One region of the Heyndrickxia faecalis genome, then DNA from elsewhere that is predicted to be linked to it. Evidence: riboswitches for the same ligand, from Rfam matches in the RefSeq annotation. Region 1 holds a riboswitch; each other region holds the start of a gene.
The links. Region 1 has a riboswitch for S-adenosylmethionine ahead of ABR335_RS15795 (phosphoadenylyl-sulfate reductase). Riboswitches for the same ligand answer to the same signal wherever they lie in the genome.

Region 1 (4,776 bases):
GGTCCCAATGTTTTTTAGAGGTCTTTAAAAAGACAAAAGGCAACAAATTTCCCGGGAAAGCGTCCTTTATGGTGAAAGGAAAATAACACAATTGGTCGGGAAAAGTATTCGCAACTTAATGAGAGAAAAATTGCGATAACATTACTGGCACGAGTGCTATGAAAGACATGTCACAACAAATTTCCGGGCATTGGCATCAAGGAAGACAAAATGTCTTTTACTCGAGAAGGGGCGCAAAGTCGGCAAAAACTTTGTATAGAAATGTCTTTCCACGCCCGCATTCATGACAAAAGACACCAAGTTTCCCCGGGAAATGATCTTCAAACGATGATGAAAAGGAAGGATCCAGGGCTTGCTGAATCAGCAAAATCTCGGACGGGCAAGGATCCCAAGGGTTTTGCCGAACTTTAAATGCAAGGGTTTCAAAAAGATGTAGAAAAAACTTTGCACTCGAAAGCCATTTCATCCCCTTTTTTGCAGATATCGCTTCTATTGGTGGCAAACATGAAGGCTGGACTTGCAGGGTGAATCGGATAAGAAGCTATTATCCGATTCATTCGGCAAGTCTTGCTTAGATTCTCTCTTTATTTATGAACAATCCAAGCATTACAGCAGTACGCATTTGTCTTTGCCCCTGATCCGTTTTGCATTTTGAAACCCGCTGATTTCTACATTTTTCAAAATAACATTTTTTGCGCGGTACTGGATGGCGACAACAGGATTTCCCTTGAAATCATAATCCGGGTCGCCAAGCGCAGTCAGCCCGTTAATTACAACGTTTCGGTAAGCGGAAACAACGAGGCTGCGCGGCGTTGAACCTTCATATAAATCCGTAAACACTGGCGCGACGGAAACTAGATTGGCCGCCACAATATGGTTCGCGCTTTTCGAGTCGGCATCTTTGCCTTTATGGTGGCCGATATGCCGGAAGTTAAAAGAGCGGTTGTCGCGGACAGAAAGATGGCCATACAAATGTACATGAGAAGCAGCCGATGCATTGTGGTGGGCTTTGATTTCGACACCACCAAAACAGCCGCTTGATGCATTATTGCAAAGCCATACATGGCGCGAGCCGTCATCAATCTCAATGCCATTGGAGTTGGAAAACCCTTTTTTGTGGGCCCTTCCACTTGGGTTGTAACAGAAAGAATTTGAAATAAAACAATAGTCGCTATGGTGGGTGGTAATCCCGTCATCACCGAATCCGCTTGCCGTGAGCCCGTCAAGCCAGATATAGCGGCTTCTTCCTGGGGCGAGAAAGCCGTCGCCCAAATAATGATAACGGGCAGAGGATACATCAAAACCGTGTAGGCCGGCCCCCACCGCCTCCACATTTTTCACCCAGCCAAACGTGACGTGCGCAAAAGTCAGGCAGCTTGAACGGTTATTTCCTGCCGCCGTTCTTTCCTCCTGCCCGAGCCTTTCGACATTCCAATCGAGCGTGAGCCCCTCCACCGATATATGGTGATTGCCGCGGTGAAAATGGGCATTTTGGATGAGACGCGTTTTTTTCGGCGCATGCGGATGGAGTTTGATGATGGTTACGCCTTTTCCACTCCCACAAAGGCATGTCCATGAAGGCAGCTTAAGCCCCTTTACTAGAAAAACACCCTCCGGTACGATCACTTTCACCCGGCCGTTTCCCAATGCTTTTTGGAATGCCACTGTGCAGTCGGTTTTTCCATCGCCGACCGCACCGTAATCTGCCACATTGACTGTACGGGACGCCGCAGCCAGCAGCCGGCTGTATGCTTGATCCAATATCTTTTTCCATTCCGGGTACACGAGGCCGTTCTGATCTGCAAGCGTTTTATACGGTTCAACCGGATATCGCCGGTTCAGCAGCAGCCGTGAAAGGGAAAATGGTTTGTGAAATTCCGGCTGACAGTACTGTTGAAAAAGCGCTTCATTTTCCTGGACCAGGGTGCCCGGCTGGACTGTCCTGCGCGAAAGCTGGCGCAGCAGCATGCCGTTTGTCCGAGGGTCATGATGCTTGTCCAAATGAATCATTTTTTCACCCCACTTTGCCTTCATTCAGTCTGTGTCAATTGATATATGTAGTTTACCCCCGCAGGTTGGAAAACGCACTGAAAAAGAAGACTTTTCCAAACCATAGTTGTTAATATAAAAAAGAAATTGAATTTTATGTTAGAATCAATGAAAAGGAAGGTGAAATTTAATGAGCCTGCCAAAATGTTTGAATTGTAACCATCAATTTAAGTGGATTTATATTTTTAAGAGACTATGGAAGTTTGACCAAACCATGGAATGTCCAAATTGTACAGCCAAGTTATATCCAAGTTTGAAGTTTCGAAATAAAGTTGGTTATCTTTCTCTACTTTGCCTTTTCGTATCATTTGGACTGATGATATTGAGCATTCCAAAAATTGCATTCATAACACTAATCGTCATTCTTTGGGTTTGTTTGATTCTTACGATGCCTTATGTTTATTCGTTTGATAATAAGGAAAGACCTCTATGGTAAAAGGTAGCTGTTGTTCCTTTTTAAAAAGATGCTGCAGAAATCCGGGTGGGATGGAGCGCAGATTTGAGCCTGGTACGACTGAGGACATCCGCAAGTTTAAAGATGAATGACCAATCTGGTACAGAAGCAAAATTTTGAAGAAAAGCCCAAGGAAGCTAGCCAAAAAATGAAGGGTTGGTTGGAAACTTTTTCCGTTCAATGAGGATCAAAAACGGACATATAAACATCTTTCATGAAAATGGGCCTGATTTTCTTTATCAGAATTTTTCGTTGACGAATAGCATAAGAAGGTATACAATAAACTTCAAGCTTATATGTTGTTATTTTCTTATCAAGAGAGGTGGAGGGAAGGGCCCTGTGAAGCCTCGGCAGCAGGTCCGGAAACGGGCACTGTGCCAATTCCTGCAGGTGGTGGCCTGAAAGATAAGAAGATTTCCCGGGAATGGATATCTTCTTACTTCAGGGTAAGAAGATTTTTGTCGTTTAATCCTTAGTAATCGAATGCGAAAGAAGGGAATAGAGTGGAGCAAACGCGGCTCACATATGAACAGTTTACGTCGGATCCGTTCGCAGCGTTCGTGCCGGAAGATGAAACGAAGGGCGCATTGGAAATTTTGCAGTGGGCATATGGCACGTACGGCAAATCAGTGGTATATGCGTGCAGTTTCGGCGCAGAAGGAATGGTGCTGATTGATCTCATTTCGAAAGTCAGAGAAGATGCGGATATCGTATTTTTGGATACCGACCTGCACTTTCCGCAGACTTACGAATTGATTGAAAAAGTGAAAAAGAAATATCCGGCTTTAAATATACAAATGAAAAAACCGTCGCTTACGCTTGATGAACAGGCGGCGCAATACGGATCTGCCCTTTGGAAAAGGGATCCGGACCAATGCTGCTATATCCGGAAAATCAAGCCGCTTGAAGAAACGCTGCAGGGAGCTGTGGCCTGGATATCCGGCTTACGGCGGGAGCAATCGCCGACAAGGGCAAAAACGAATTTTGTCAATAAAGATGAAAGGTTCCATTCGATTAAAATTTGCCCGCTGATTCATTGGACATGGGATGATGTTTGGAACTATATCCGGTCTAACAATCTTCCATATAACGAATTGCACGACCAGGGATATCCGAGCATCGGCTGCTTCCCGTGCACACGTGCTGTCGGAAACAGCGACTCAAGAGCGGGAAGATGGGCGGGCTTTAATAAAACCGAATGCGGGCTGCATACGGTTCAGAAAAAATAAGGCTGCTATATAAAATGACATAGGTAATAAGAGTAAGCATCAGTCTGCATGACAAGATTTCGTTCATTTTACAAAATTCCTAGATTTGGTAAGGATGCGGCAAAAATTTATATACAAATCGGTTTTATGAAAAAACCAGGGAAAAAATTGCACTTGGAAGCTGATTCAGCGTATAGAGAAGATAAAATCGCATTTTCGAAGATGGATTCTTTTATATTTTGAGATGGAGCTTGCTGATAAATTGGGTACAAACGCAGAATTGGACCCGTTCAGCAAGCTCTAGCGGCAAAAGCAGCCAGCTTTTTCAGGTGCCCGCTTGTAGCCAATCCAGACTAGGATTGTTCAAGTGCTCGCATCAACCAAAACAACGAGTCCGATTAAGTTTAAAGCAGGTGAAGAAATGAGAAAAGTATATTTAGTCGGGGCAGGACCCGGCGATCCGGAGCTGATTACAGTGAAAGGATTGCGCCTGATCCGGGAAGCGGATGTCATTTTATATGACCGGCTGGTGAATCCGGACCTGTTAAAAGAGGCAAGGCCGGATGCAGAACTTGTCTACTGCGGGAAAAAACCGGATGCCCATACGATGACGCAGGATATGATCAACCACCTGCTTGTGAAATTTGCTAACCAAGGAAAAACGGTTGTCCGTTTAAAGGGCGGTGATCCGTTTATATTCGGTAGAGGCGGGGAGGAAGCGGAAGTCCTGGTGCAAAAACATATTCCGTTTGAAATCGTGCCGGGAATTACAGCCGGTTCCGCTGTGCCCGCCTATGCCGGCATTCCGCTCACCCACCGCGGGCTCAGTACATCCGTTGCTTTTATCGCGGGCGTCACGAAAAAAGGCGAAGATCTTGATGCGTATTGGTCCAAATATGCGGGAATTGATACACTTTGCATTTATATGGGCGTGAAAAATCTGCCACTCATCTGTGCGCAACTGATAAAGCACGGCAAATCACCGGACATGCCGGCTGCACTAATCCGCTGGGGCACGACTGAAAAACAGGAAACCGCGGTCGGCACGCTTGGAAATTTAAGTAA
Region 2 (4,776 bases), 1.1 Mb from region 1:
TTTTGCAGGAGTCGGAAACTTTTGCTTTTTAAGCAATTCTTTATCATCCTTGAACTTTTCATACGTTTCTTTGCGTTCAGCTAACATCTTATTGTAGACAAAGCGAACACAACCAAATGTCTTAGCTAATAATGCGGATTGTTCTTTGTTTGGTAACAAACGAAACTTGAAAGCTTTGTTTTGCTTGGCCATATCAATTCACCTCACTTTGTGCGGAAAAATTTCGTATATATTGATTATATCGTAAAAAATCCGTACAATCAATATGAGGTGATAATCATGAGAGAAGAGAAAGAACGTGTAGAAATTCGTATGCCTAAGACGATATTAGAAAAATTGAAGCAATATCAAAAAGAAAATGGGATTCCAACTAGAACAGCCGCAATCTTAGAATTGTTGAGAAAAGGATTGGAAAAATAACTTTGGCTAAAGCCAACCGAAATTCATCTCCCACCTACTCATTGGTGCTACTCGCACCTTCACATTCCTTGAGGATGGGAGACTTCTTTCGGAAAGCCGTTAAAAACCGGACGGACGATTATCATGCAATTTTGTTTGAAACCCGTCTGCTCGGGCAAAAAGCGGTGTGCATCAGTGGCGAGGAAGCAGTCAAAATGTTTTATGACCCGGAAAAATTCAAACGAAACGGGGCTGTGCCGAAACGTATTCAAAAAACGTTGTTTGGCGAAAATGCGATCCAGACGCTCGATGGAAAAGAGCATCTCCACCGGAAAGCGCTGTTTTTATCGCTGATGGGGCCGGATGCGCAGCAGCATTTGGCACAAATGGTCCGGGCAGCATGGGAAGCGCGCATCCCCGAATGGGAGCAAAAAGACCGTATTGTTTTGTTTGACATCCAACATGTGAAAAAGAAAACGCCTGCCGGTTAATGGCGGGCGTTTTCTTTTTTCTCAATCGTCGCTTCCCAAAATGCCGAGAATTTGCAAAATGTAAATAAACAGGTTGATAAAATCAAGGTACAGGCTTAAAGCCAAAAGCGGGACCATTTCCTCGGAAATGCCATGGTGCTTCATTTGGTTAAAGTCAAAAACAACATACAGGGAAAAAACAATCGCGCCAATGAAGGAGTACGCGAGCATCCCGGTTGAGGTTAACGGGCTGAAAATGCTGAATATTCCGATGAAGATCAGCGCCAACAATGCGACAAGCAATGCGGTGCTTAAAAAGCCAAGATCCCTCTTGGTAACGGCCCCAATAACGCCCATCACGGCAAAAATGCCGAACGTGGAACCAAAAGCGAGCAGGACGACCTCAGCACCGGCCTGGGATGCATAATAAGCTACAATCGGATATGTCGTAATACCGGAAATAAAGGTGAAAGCATAAACGAACAAATACCCGACGCTCTTTTTCCTTCTTAACCAGAAAGCGGCGATGACCATTGCAATTTCTGCAACCATCAGCGGCATCATAAGCGCAGGCGGAATGAATCTCCCCGTATATAAACCCGCCGTTGCAAACAGCAGTGAAACGGCAAAGACGCCAAGCACTTTCTGGAATACAGGCCTTGATTGTATGGCCTCCATAAAATCCCTCCTTTGTTTTTCTTATTACTATTATATTTTCACATCGCCCCTGATTTCAATCTTTCCGTCCCATTTTAAAAAATTTTGCGAATGCCCTTGACAAAAATGGGTGGAACATTTAAAGTGTATTTAAACTAAATAATATTTAAAATTCTTATCCAGAGAGGTGGAGGGACTGGCCCTTTGAAGCCTCGGCAGCGGTCTTTTTTAAAGAACTGTGCCAATTCCAGAAAGCAATTGCTTGAAGATAAGAAGAGCGGACGGTTCTGTTTTGCAATCCATACCTCTTCTTATTGCCGAAGAGGTTTTTTTAATGGGCCCATGCAGCTAAAAGCAATTTCTTTCTGCGCACAGCAGCTGTTTTAAAAAATATGCAGAAAGAGGGAATCATGATGACAAAAACATTAACAAAAGCGCCGTACAGGGCAGACATTGTCGGAAGCTTTTTGCGCCCGGCCCGGTTGCACGAAGCGCGGGAAAAATTTGCAGCGGGAACCATCCCGGCCGAAGACTTGCGTGCAATTGAAAATGAAGAAATCCGCCGCCTGGTCGGCAAACAAATTGAAGCCGGCCTCGAAGCGGTAACGGACGGAGAATTCCGGCGGAGATTCTGGCATACGGATTTCATGGAACATTTAAACGGGGTAAAAGGGTACGTGCCGAACCATGGATACCGGTTTGTCGGCATCGAAACGGAAGCTTATGACGTCCGGGTAACCGGAAAAGTCTCCTTTAACCCGGACCATCCGCACATAAAAGATTTTATTGCGCTGAAAGAAATCGCCGGGGACAGGGCGGTTGCGAAAATGACTATTCCAAGCCCGAATCAGTTTTTCAATGCCGGAATCCGCAATGAAGACATTTACCCGGATCTTGAAGAATACGCAAATGATATTATCCAAACTTACCGGGATGCGATCAAAGCTTTTTATGATGCCGGCTGCCGCTACTTGCAGCTGGATGATGTTTATCTTGCCGGCCTGTGTGCACCGAAACTGCCGTTTGCAGACAGTGAGCTCGAAAGGGAAAGATTGATTGATCTCGCTTTACATGTAGCAAACAGCGTACTGGAAGGCAAGCCGGATGATCTGACCATCACAACCCATCTGTGCCGCGGCAACTACCAGTCGAAATGGGCTTTTGAAGGTCCGTATGATAAAATTGCCCCGAAAATCTTTGCAAATGAAAAAGTAGACGGGTTTTTCCTTGAATACGACGATGAGCGTTCCGGCGGGTTTGAACCGTTGAAATACATTCCGGAAGGCGGGCCGAAAGTCGTGCTTGGCATTTTCACATCGAAAAAGGGAGAGCTTGAAGATAAAGTGCTGATCAAAAACCGGATTCGGGAAGCATCCAGGCATGTACCGCTCGAACAGCTTTGCATCAGCACCCAGTGCGGCTTCTCCTCCACCCACCACGGCAATCTTTTAACAGAAGAGCAGCAGTGGGACAAAGTAAAATATATTGTGGATACCGCAAAGGAAATTTGGGGATAAACCGGGAAAACCCGCTGGGCAGCCAGCGGGTTTTTTATCATGATGCAGGCACGAATCCCTTTCCTGTCTGCTTGTTCATGATCGAAGCACACATCCCTTGCTTTAATGCGAATGCTGGGCACGACCGACATTTCCCCGAACCCCGTGTGCGTGGGCTGCTTCTTCAGCCGGCGATTTAATGAAAAGCGTAATCGCAAAAGAGACCAGGCAGAGAATCGTAATCGCATGGAATGTCGGCATAAAGCCCCCGAGAAGGGAAGCGATGACCGATCCGGATAATGCGCCGATGCCGAAGCCTTGGTAAATCACTGAATAATTGGCGCTTTGATTTTTCAGGCCGAAGAAGTCTGAAATAATAGCCGGAAATACGGTGACATTTCCGCCGAAACCGAAAGCAATCGCAGCAACACAGATAAAGAACAGGGCGAAATTTAAGTGGGCATAGCTCAAAATGGAAACCGCAACGGCCGTCGCGAGCAGCGTCCCTGATACCACTTTCATTCTTCCCACATGGTCTGATAAACCGCCGAGAACGAGCCGCCCGATGGTGTTAAAGACGGCAATCAGCGCCACTGCATTGCTGGCCGTCGCAACATCCAGCCCGACAAGCCCCGTGCCGATGTCTTTAACAAGGCCGATCAGATATAAACCGCTCATACACGCCGTGAAGAACACGATGAATAAGAGGTAAGCTTGTTTCGTTTTGAGCATTTCTTTGATGGTAAAATCTTTTCCGGCCGGCTGTTTGGACACAGTACCGGATGTGGTTGTATTTTCTGCTTCTTTCAAGAGGAAAGATCCGCCGGTGATCATGGCAATTGCAATCACTCCCCAGCAAAGAAAAGCCTGTGTGACACCAAACGAACTGAGGACGGCACCGTTTATAAACTTAAATACCAGGCTGCCGGTCCCGTATGCCCCAACGGAGATGCCTGAAACGAGGCCTTTTTTATCCGGAAACCATTTCATTAAATTGGATAAAGTCGTGATGTAAGCTGTCCCGTCAGCATAACCGACAATAAGGCCTGCCAACAGATAGAGCATCCAAAGTGAAGGTGCAAATGAACTTAAGATTAATCCTGTGCCAAGCAAAATGCCGGAAAAAGCAACCAGGCGGCGCAGTCCCCATTTTGCCTGCAATTTTGTCGCAAACAATGTCGATACTGCAAGTGCCAGGCTTAAAATGGAAAATGTCGTCGATACTGCACTCAATTGCCACCCGAATTTATCAACAAGCGGCTGGTTAAATAAACTCCATGTATAAACAGTCCCAAGCCCCATTTGTACAATCATCGTCCCTAATACAATCAGGCTGCGGTTTGCTTTTCGTTCTAACATGTCCGGTTCCTCCCGTTTCTTCTGTCCTTTTCTACAGTTCAAATTATAGTACGAAAATAAGGAGGGAACGCATTTTCGGAACGAGAATGCTTTAAAAAGGAATAAACGGTATACAGAAAGGAATGGATGGCACAGGAACAAACCGCTTCTTGAAACTTTCCCGCGCAATGTCCATAAAAGATGGCATATGGATAAAATCAGGTATTCCAATTTATGCACAATCTTCCTGAAAAACGGTATTGCCGGAAGCAGGCCATGCCCGCTTTTTCGGCGCAACACCTTGGAGGATGGCAAATTGGAAAGCAGGCAACTTTTCACACGCGAACGGCCGCAGTGCGCAAAGTAGGCCATGCTATTTTTCACGCCTGCCCCGGCAAAAAAGGAAAAAGCCGGCA
Region 3 (4,776 bases), 120 kb from region 1:
ATTTTTCGGCAGCCTGCTTGGCGATGCGCGCGGCTTCGATGTTGATTTTTTCAGCAAGGTGCCCGAGGCCGTACTCGTTAAGAACGATGGACGTTGCGCCAAAGGTATTAGTTTCGATGATATCGGCCCCCGCCTCGAGATATGCTTCATGGATCGAGCGGATGATATCGGGCGCTGTGAGATTCAAGTATTCATTGCAGCCTTCGTATGCTTCGCCGCCAAAATCCGCCGCGGTAAGGTGTTGCTGCTGGATCATCGTCCCCATCGCCCCGTCAAGGATGAGAATGCGGTTTGCAAGCTGCTGTTCAAATAACGTTTGCCCCATGAAAAATTCCCCCTTTGGTTGTACGTTTGATATTGAGATTGCGACGTACGGTAACATTTGGTACCTGGCTGGGTCGCGTTCCGATGCTGGCGGCGCCGGTGCCACTTTTGATTGAGTTTAAAGTGCATGCATCTCGCCGGGGCTGAAGCCGGCCAAGGTTTCGTTTTGCCTTCTTGAGCTCTTTTCTTAATCTTGCAATTGGACAGTGCTATCAAAGTTTCACTTTAATGAATCCGCCTGTACTTTTTTCGTTGCAGTCTCAGACAATGCCTGCGCCTTGCACTGCTGTTTTTTCGTGGATATAGCGCGTGCATTCCACCGTCAGTTCGTAGCGTTCGAGCGGCGTAATCAGGTAAATGCCGTTGAAATAGCCGAGGGCCGCGTCGATCAGGGTACGGCTGATCGCAAGGATTTCTTCACGCGCTTTTGCAGGGTCGCCATTTGTTTTTTCCATCGCCGCCAAAATTTCATCCGTCAGTTTGATGCCCGGCACTTCATTGTGCAGAAAGACCGCGTTCCGGTAGCTGGTAAGCGGCATAATGCCAAGATAGATGGGCGCGTCCAAATGCTTCGTTGCTTCATGGATTTGCTCGATTTTTTCCGTGCTGAACACAGGCTGGGTGATAAAATAATCGGCACCGTGGCGGATTTTGCGTTCCAACCTCCCGACCGTTTTATCGAGATTGCGGACGTTCGGGTTAAATGCAGCCGCGACGGAAAAATTCGTTTTCCGCTGAAGCGATTTGCCGGAATGGGAAATGCCATCGTTGAATTGCTTGATCATTGCGATCAGTTCCATGGATGACAAATCGTATACGCTCGTGGCTCCCGGGAAGTCGCCGATTTTCGTCGGATCCCCCGTGATGGCAAGCACCTGATCGATCCCGAGCGCGGCAAGGCCCATCAAATGCGACTGCAGCCCGATCAAATTACGATCACGGCATGTAATGTGAACGAGCGGCCGGATGCCATGTTTCTCTTTTAAAATCGCGGCAATCGCTGTGTTACTGATGCGCGGGCTCGCAAGCGAATTGTCGGCCATTGTGAGGGCATCAATGCCGGATGCCTGCAGCGCTTTTGCCCCTTCGAAAAAGCGGGCCGTGTTCAGCGTTTTCGGTGTGTCCAATTCGACAATGACGGAGCGGCGTTTTTTTACAATTTCATGCAACGGCGGTTCGTACTGCGCCGGAGCGGCTGCGATTTCGATTTTCGGCGGGCGGACCGTTTTTTCTGTGACAGGCAAAAGCCCCTGCACCCCTTCTGCGATTGCTTTGATGTGGGCCGGCGTTGTGCCGCAGCAGCCGCCGATCAGGCGCACACCCTGTTCGACAAGTTTTTCGGCGCATGTTTTAAAATAATCGGCGTTATTCGTAAATGTGAACCGGCCTTCCTCGTAATCTAAAAGACTTGCATTCGGGTATGCGGACAAAAAGGCACGCTTCGGTATCGGGATTTCTTCGAACGCCTGGATCATGTGGTGCGGGCCGAGCCGGCAGTTCAGGCCGGTCACATCGGCGCCGCGGTTTTCAAGTTCCTTGAATGCATCACGGACCGGGGTTCCGTTTTGGAGCACGCCCGGTTCGATAAGCGAGAACTGGGCGATGACCGGGACATCCGCTTCTTTTTTCGCAATGTCAACGACCGTATACAGTTCTTCCGCGTCAAAATACGTTTCCAAAAGCAGGGCATCAACTCCTTCGTCCAGGAGGTGAAAAATCTGCTCGCGGAACGTACGCTTGATTTCGGCAAGTGTTGCTTCGGTTTTGCGCTGGCCGCGGATACCGCCGACTGTGCCGAGTATAAATGTGTCACGGTTTGCCGCTTCTTTTGCAATCCGGACGGCCGCTTTGTTGATGTCTTTTACTTTTTCTTCCAGGCCATACTGTGCAAGCTTGATATAGTTGGCGCTGTATGTGTTTGTCTGGATGACCGATGCACCTGCTTCGATATAGGCGCGGTGGATCGCGTGGATGTCTTCCGGGTGGGTCAGGTTGAATGACTCATAGCATGTGTCGGCGCCGTATGCATACAGCAGTGTCCCCATTGCCCCGTCCGCAACAAGGATGCGGTTTTTTAACGTTTCGAGAAGGTCCAAATTTTTACACTCCCTTTGAATGATATGAAAAAAGCCTCCCGGAAAAGGAGGCAAGATGATAACATGCTCCTTATCTTTTCAGGTATACCTGTTGGATTTAGCACCGGGCCGTATGGGCTGGTTGCTGAGGTTTCATCGGGCCAAGTCCCTCCGCCTCTCTTGATAAGGCTATTCGATTGAACGTACTTAAAATTTTGACTTATTTATACTTTACACTTTGTCGGGTGACATGACAAGGGGGAAATTGAAATTCATATTGGATGCGGTTTCGCCCCTATTGTCTAATTGGCTTTCTTTTGTCTTTTTGAGCCTTCCAAAAGGACAATTGGCTCCTGGTACGGTTTTCTTTTGTCTTTTTGAACCCTTCAAAAGGACAATTTGCTCCTGGTCCGGCTTTCTTTTGTCTTTTTGAGCCCTTCAAAAGGACAATTTGCTCTTGGTCCGGCTTTCTTTTGTCTTTTTGAACCCTCCAAAGAGACAATTTGCTCTTGGTCCGGCTTTCTTTTGTCTTTTTGAGCTCTCCAAAAGGACAATTTGCTCTTGGTCCGGCTTTCTTTTGTCTTTTTGAGCTCTCCAAAAAGACAATTTGCTCCCGGTACGGCTCTCTTTTTTCTTTTTGAACCCTTCAAAAAGACAATTTGCTCTTGGTCCGGCTTTCTTTTGTCTTTTTGAGCCCTCCAAAAGGACAATTCGCCCCTGATCCGACTCTCTTTTGTCTTTTTGAGCTCTCCAAAAGGACAATTTGCTCCTGGTCCGGCTCTCTTTTGTCTTTTTGAGCTCTCCAAAAGGACAATTTGCTCCCGGTACGGCTCTCTTTTGTCTTTTTGAGCTCTCCAAAAAGACAATTTGCTCCCGGTACGGCTTTCTGTCTGCTACAAAAAAAAGAGCCGGAACCGGCCCCTGTTATTCATCCAAAAACTGTTTGATGGCTTCTATATTTTTTTCTTTGTCCACTTCGAGTGCGGCGCCGACGCCCGGATAGCTGACATTGGTATAGGTGCCGGCAACCGGTACGGTCATTGTTTTTACCTTGAGGTTGCCTCCGACGGCGTCTTTGGCGAGTGCAAGAATGTTCATTTTGCTCATGTTGGTGGCAATATACGGCTGGATGGTTCCGAGCAGTTTCGGTGCTTTGGCGATGCCGTTCACGCTGAAAACTTCGGATTGGAGCGCTTTAAGCACTTTTTGCTGGCGGGCAACCCGGCCAAAGTCGCCTTGTGCGTCATGTCTGAATCGTGCGTAGGCGAGCAATTGTTTCCCATGCATCAGCTGTTTGCCAGGATAAAGCGTCAAGCCAATGTTTTCCGACATTTTATGTTCCACGTTCATTTCAATGCCTTGAGGCGCCAGGGTATCGACAATTTTAACAAAGCCTTGGAAATCGACAAGTGCATAATATTGCACATCAATGTCAAAATTGGCTTTGAGTGTTTGACGCAGCAATTCAACACCCTTTTTTTGATTCTTCAGATTGCCAAGATAATAGGCTGTGTTAATTTTATAGTTTCTATACCCCGGGATTTCGGCATAAATGTCACGCATAATCGAAATGAGCTTCACCTGGTTATTCTTCGGGTCATATTGGGCAATCATGATGGTATCGGTTCTTGAATCTTCTTGCCCGCGCCGATCAATTCCAAGAAGGAGAATGTTGGTGCGGCCATTTGCATCCTTTTTACCGTTAAATTCCAGATTGTCCATATTTAAGGCATCATTCGGGTCTGTCTGATGAACGCCAGCGTAGTATTGATAGGCTGTGTAACCCGCGCCGGCGACGATGAGCAGTAAAAAGAGCATAAGGAACACTCTGCGCCAGCGGACTCTTGACCGTTTTTTCTTTTTTTTCGCTACTCTTGACTCCATAGAATCCCTCGTTTTAGTAGTCTGTCTTCATTATTATTATCTAAAAGCGGCAATTTGTCACGAAGATTTTGATGAAATTTTGTTATTTTTGTCGAGATCATAATTTGTGGGGGATTTCACATAACTTTCATCCAAAGTTAAGGCGTTTTTTATTTTCCAGCGGTATATTGATGTTTGTCATCAGGTAAGAGCTTTTGTTGGTTCGTCTGCTTTGTGCAGGCGTTTTTTTATGGCCGGAGACGTGGAGGTCTTAAGCATTTATTAAGTTTCGGCAGGTATCTTTTTCTTTGCAAGAGAGCTTACAACCTACTTTTTTATATGCCCCCTTTTTTAGGCCGCCCTTGTGCAGGCGGTTTTTTTCTGGGCATAGTGGGCAAGCCTGCCTCTTTTCGGAATTTCGGCCTGTTAAGGTTGTTTTAAGCTTTCGGCGTTATCCTTTTTCTTGTAATCAGGCAAGATGAAAATCCGGCTTGCTTTTTCATCCATGTTAACC
Region 4 (4,776 bases), 730 kb from region 1:
TGATTGCAACCGGCTATATCGTTTCCTGGCGCCGTACCCATACGGAAAAAGCCTTTAACATGATCAATTATTCCGGTTATAATATTGGCTGTTTTACACTCCCCTATGTACAAAATTTCCTGGGGCCCGTTGGCGTAGTGGCAACCTGCCTGTTCGATGCCGGCAATTCGGTTTTATGCACGGGCGGCACCTATTCGATCGCTTCCGCCGTTGCCAACAATGAAAGAACAAATGCGGCATCTTACCTAAAAAAAATGTTTTCATCCATACCGATGGATACCTATCTGATCATGCTCGTGCTGTCGCTTTTACATATTACATTGCCGGCAGGCGTGACTGCATTTACCGGAATCGTCGGGCAGGCAAACGGCTTTCTGGCCATGCTGATGATCGGAATCGGTTTTGAACTCCGGCTCGAAAAAAGCCAGGTTGCAGGCATCTTAAAAGCCGTCATCATCCGTTACGGAATGGCCATCCTGTTTGCAGTATTCTTTTATTTCTTGCTACCGCTGCCGCTTGAGGTCCGGCTCGTGCTCGTGATTATCGCGTTTGCGCCGATTTCCGCCGTCTGCACGGCATTTACCCAGAAATGCGGCGGCAATGTCGCCATGTCCAGCACGTTGAACTCTTTGTCCATTTTGATCAGCATTGTGCTGATGACCAGTCTGATGGCCGTGCTGAAGATCGCCTGAATCATGAAAAACCGCTTAGAGCTCCCATCCTCTAAGCGGTTTTTTGATACGATATCCGGGTTTTCCAAGCAGCCGTTCAGGCACTTGGCGGCTGACCGGCCGATCTTGCAGCCAGTCCGTATACGATCAGGCCCTGCTGTTGATTTTAATCTGATACAAATCTCTTCTCCGGTCGGCCAGTTGCCGGACGGAGCCGCTGTTGCGGTTGCGGCGCAGTTTCTCAAGATCGACATCGCCGACAACGACGGTATCGACATTGGGATCGCATTCCCCGACAATGCCGTCGCGGGCAAAACCAAAATCGGAGGGGGAAAAAATGCCGGACTGGGCATACTGGATATCCATGTTTTCCACGTGGGTCAGGTTTCCGACTGTTCCCGCAATACAGGTGTACACCTGGTTTTCAATGGCCCGCGCCTGCGCACAGTAGCGGACGCGCAAATAGGCTTGGCGGTCGTCCGTGCAAAACGGGACAAAAATAATGTTCGCGCCGTAGTCGACAGCGACACGGGCCAGCTCCGGAAACTCGATATCATAGCAAATCAGAATCGCAATTTTCCCGCAATCCGTATCAAATACATTGAGTTCGTTTCCTTCCGCGATCCCCCACCATTTCCGCTCATTTGGCGTAATATGGAGTTTGGTCTGCCTTTCGATCGTCCCGTCGCGCCGGAACAAAAAGGCGACATTGTAAATGCCCCCGTCTTCTTCCACAAAATGGGACCCGCCGATAATGTTGACATTGTAGCGCACGGCAAGCTCTGTAAACAGTTCAATATATTGGTCTGTGTACTCGGAAAGCCGGCGCACTGCCTGGTCAGGACGCTTTTCCTCCAGGTAGGACATCAGCTGCGTGGTGAAAATTTCCGGAAAAACGGCAAAATCAGAACCGAAATCCGCTGCCACATCGACATAATATTCCACCTGTCTGACAAAATCATCGAAGGAATCAATTTTTTTCATCATATATTGGATTGCTGTAATCCTAACCGGGAACGAAGCATGATAGACACGGCGGGACTTCGGCAAATAATCAACGTTATGCCATTCCATAAGCGTTGCAAATGAAGCGGATGCTGTATCATCCGGCAAATACTGCCTGTTGATCCGCATAATCTGGAACCCTTCAAGCAGCTGGAAGGAAAGAACCGGGTCATATATATTGTGCATCTCAACCTCTTCCACGTATTCGCGCGGGGTCATTTTGTCTTTATATTTGCTGTAATTCGGAATCCGGCCGCCAATGATGATGCTTTGAAGGTTCATTTTCCGGCAAAGCTCTTTCCGTGCCTCATACAATCGATGCCCGAACTTCATGCGCCGGTATTCCGGGTCGATCATCACTTCAATGCCGTACAGGTTGAGCCCGTGCGGATTATGGTTGGTAATATAGCCGTTCGCGGTGATCGTATCCCATGTATGCTGATCCTCGTATTCATCGAAATTGACAATTAAGCTGGAGCAGGAACCGACAACTTTCCCTTCGTATTCCACGCAAAACTGCCCTTCCGGAAAAATCCGGATATGGCTCTCGAGCTGCTCGCGTTTCCACGGCTCCATCCCCGGAAAACATTTTTTCGACAATGCCATAATATCATCAATGTCTTCGAACCGGATGTTCCGCACCTCGATTTTCTTCTCAAACTTGGATACATCTGTCTCTGGCACAATCTCACACCCTTAACACACTTTTTCTTTTTATCATACCCTATCCGGAACGGTTTTGCTCAAAAAAACTCTATGTAGGGCTTGCTAAGTCAGTAATATTCCTAGATTTAGCAAGGCTGCTGACAGCTTTCCGCACCTATTAAAAGGATTTTACAACAAATCCAGGGAAAAGCTTGCACTCGAAAGCCGATTCAACATATGGAGAAGAAAAAATCGCCCATTTTCCTTTGAGAGAGCTGCAGACAAATTGGGTACAAACTCAGAATCGGATTCGTTCAGCAATCCCTATGTATCCTTTCATCATCCAGCAATTGGAATACCTCTCTCTAGATGTTCATTTCACCGTGTACAATGAGATGATGGAGTGTCTTCCCATTTTTTCACTTACCTGCCCTTCGAGTAAACCGAAATGTTGAAAATATAAGTTGACAAATCGGAATAATATTATTTATCATAGTTTTAACAAATTATTTTCTTGCTATACAACTTATCAAGAGAGGGGGAGGGACTGGCCCGAGGAAACCTCAGCAACAGATTCTTTTTGGGAATACTGTGCTAATTCCAGCAAGCGTCAAGCTTGGAAGATAAGTTAAGGAGTGCGCCCTCTTCTTAACTTTCTTGAAGGGGGCCTTTCTTTTTTGGATCATCCGAATTGCCGGCCGGACCACCAGGCACACACGAAATTTATTTTTGGGGGTAGTGAAAAATGGCTCATATTGATGAAACAAAAATCGCCCGCATTATGGAATCATTGCAAAAACTGGAGTTTGGAACAGTGGTCATTTCGATCCATGAAGGGAACATCACACAGATCGAAACAACCGAGAAAGTCCGGTTTGCACTGGAAAAGAAAAAAGCGGCACTTCCCAACCAAAAGATGGGATGACGGGCGCCGGTACTCCGGTTATCGCTTTCCCCGTTTTTCGTACGACACGAATGCCGGCATTTGGATATCGTCCAAATGCCGGATTTGTTTATGAGTACAAAGATATTGAAGTTTGCGGAAACAATGTTTTTAAAGCAGCATTCAGGCGGTCAGCTGCTTGCCGGTCGAGTTCATAGAGTCCATCCCTTTTTTTCACTTGTTGGTCGAGAATAAACACCCCTTTTTCTATGCACGTTGTCCCGAGTGAGGCCAAAACCGGTTTCAAGGCGTAATCGAGCGCGAGCAAGTGGCCGAATGTACCGCCCATGGCGAGTGGCAGCACCTGCTTGCCGGATAAGCCATTTTGCGGCAAAAGATCCAGAAATGTCTTGAGCAATCCGGAATAAGACGCTTTATAGACCGGTGTCAAAATGATTACCGTATCGCCTTCTTCTACTTTTCTTAATGCCCTGGTGATGGGCGGGCTTTGCCGGGCATTCATTAAATCGCCGGCCGGAAGTTCCCGAATATTGATGAGCTCCGGTTCGTACCCGTGCCCCCTTAACCCGGCCCTGATATAATCACGGATCCCATTTAATCTCGTATACGCAGAAGGGCTCCCGTTCAGCAGTACCACTTTTTCCGCCATATGAATCCCCCAATTCTTCCTTAATTTTTCATTGCGTGCAACAGCTGATGGCCGTTGTTCCCTAAAATGCGGTTTAAAATATGATTGGTCGTTGCTGAAAAGAGGGCGTGGTCCCTTTTCCGTGGATAAGGAAGTTTTACCGGATAATCCATCGCAATTTCCCCCTCTTCGATTAACACAACCCGATCAGCGAGGGCGACTGCTTCTTCCACGTCATGTGTCACCAATATGGCCGTAAAATGTTTTTCAAGCCAAAGCGACTGGATCAGCGCATGCATTTCAATCCGGGTTAATGCATCGAGCGCCCCAAGCGGTTCATCGAGGAGAAGGATGTCCGGCTCATGGATTAATGCCCTCGCCAGTGCCACCCTTTGTTTCTGGCCGCCGGATAAAGACGAAGGCCAATCATTTGCACGCCCTTCCAGCCCGACTTTTCCAAGCATTTCAAGTGCCTTGTTCTTCCAGTCGCCCGCAAGGCCAAGCCCGACATTTTGAAGCACGGTTTTCCATGGGAGCAGGCGGCCGTCCTGAAACATCATTTTTGCCGATCCGTTTCTGCCGGATAAAGGCGCCCCGTTTATAAGGATTTTTCCGCCGCTTGCCGCTTCAAGTCCTGAAAGCAGCCTGAGAAGCGTACTTTTGCCGCATCCGCTCCTCCCAACAATCGCAACAAATTCCCCTTTTCTTATTTTTAAATGAAGATGGCGCAGGATGCGATGGCTGCCGAATGATTTCTCCAGCCCCTCAATCTCTACAGCAAACGCCTTTTCTTTCGGCATCGTTTCCTCCTCCTTTATTTTTGATATGACGGGTGCCACTTTAACAATCGTTGTTCTGCGATTTTTGCCAGCCAGTCGGACAGTTTTCCAAGAAGGGCATATAAGACAATACTCAAAACGACA

Region 2: linked by a shared signal. The riboswitch ahead of ABR335_RS03985 (5-methyltetrahydropteroyltriglutamate--homocysteine S-methyltransferase) and the one ahead of ABR335_RS15795 (phosphoadenylyl-sulfate reductase) in region 1 are both predicted to bind S-adenosylmethionine.
Region 3: linked by a shared signal. The riboswitch ahead of ABR335_RS15280 (bifunctional homocysteine S-methyltransferase/methylenetetrahydrofolate reductase) and the one ahead of ABR335_RS15795 (phosphoadenylyl-sulfate reductase) in region 1 are both predicted to bind S-adenosylmethionine.
Region 4: linked by a shared signal. The riboswitch ahead of ABR335_RS02540 (YezD family protein) and the one ahead of ABR335_RS15795 (phosphoadenylyl-sulfate reductase) in region 1 are both predicted to bind S-adenosylmethionine.

What each region holds. Positions count from the first base shown of each region.
Region 1 covers NZ_CP158453.1:3,321,775-3,326,550, reverse strand. Annotated here, with positions in the region: gene ABR335_RS15805 (glycosyl hydrolase family 28-related protein) at 607-2,010, opposite strand; gene ABR335_RS15800 (TIGR04104 family putative zinc finger protein) at 2,180-2,485, shown strand; SAM riboswitch class I at 2,811-2,915, shown strand; gene ABR335_RS15795 (phosphoadenylyl-sulfate reductase) at 3,007-3,732, shown strand; gene cobA (uroporphyrinogen-III C-methyltransferase) at 4,133-4,776, shown strand, end outside.
Region 2 covers NZ_CP158453.1:874,759-879,534, reverse strand. Annotated here, with positions in the region: gene ABR335_RS04005 (RNA-guided endonuclease InsQ/TnpB family protein) at 1-192, opposite strand, end outside; gene ABR335_RS04000 (hypothetical protein) at 280-420, shown strand; gene ABR335_RS03995 (hypothetical protein) at 495-890, shown strand; gene ABR335_RS03990 (Bax inhibitor-1/YccA family protein) at 912-1,547, opposite strand; SAM riboswitch class I at 1,699-1,801, shown strand; gene ABR335_RS03985 (5-methyltetrahydropteroyltriglutamate--homocysteine S-methyltransferase) at 1,940-3,043, shown strand; gene ABR335_RS03980 (L-lactate MFS transporter) at 3,146-4,381, opposite strand.
Region 3 covers NZ_CP158453.1:3,198,928-3,203,703, forward strand. Annotated here, with positions in the region: gene metH (methionine synthase) at 1-325, opposite strand, end outside; gene ABR335_RS15280 (bifunctional homocysteine S-methyltransferase/methylenetetrahydrofolate reductase) at 585-2,420, opposite strand; SAM riboswitch class I at 2,488-2,589, opposite strand; gene ABR335_RS15285 (hypothetical protein) at 2,838-3,257, opposite strand; gene ABR335_RS15290 (LCP family protein) at 3,324-4,283, opposite strand.
Region 4 covers NZ_CP158453.1:531,014-535,789, reverse strand. Annotated here, with positions in the region: gene ABR335_RS02550 (AEC family transporter) at 1-692, shown strand, start outside; gene ABR335_RS02545 (bifunctional GNAT family N-acetyltransferase/carbon-nitrogen hydrolase family protein) at 819-2,360, opposite strand; SAM riboswitch class I at 2,845-2,951, shown strand; gene ABR335_RS02540 (YezD family protein) at 3,067-3,246, shown strand; gene ssuE (NADPH-dependent FMN reductase) at 3,335-3,874, opposite strand; gene ABR335_RS02530 (ATP-binding cassette domain-containing protein) at 3,895-4,653, opposite strand; gene ssuC (aliphatic sulfonate ABC transporter permease SsuC) at 4,668-4,776, opposite strand, start outside.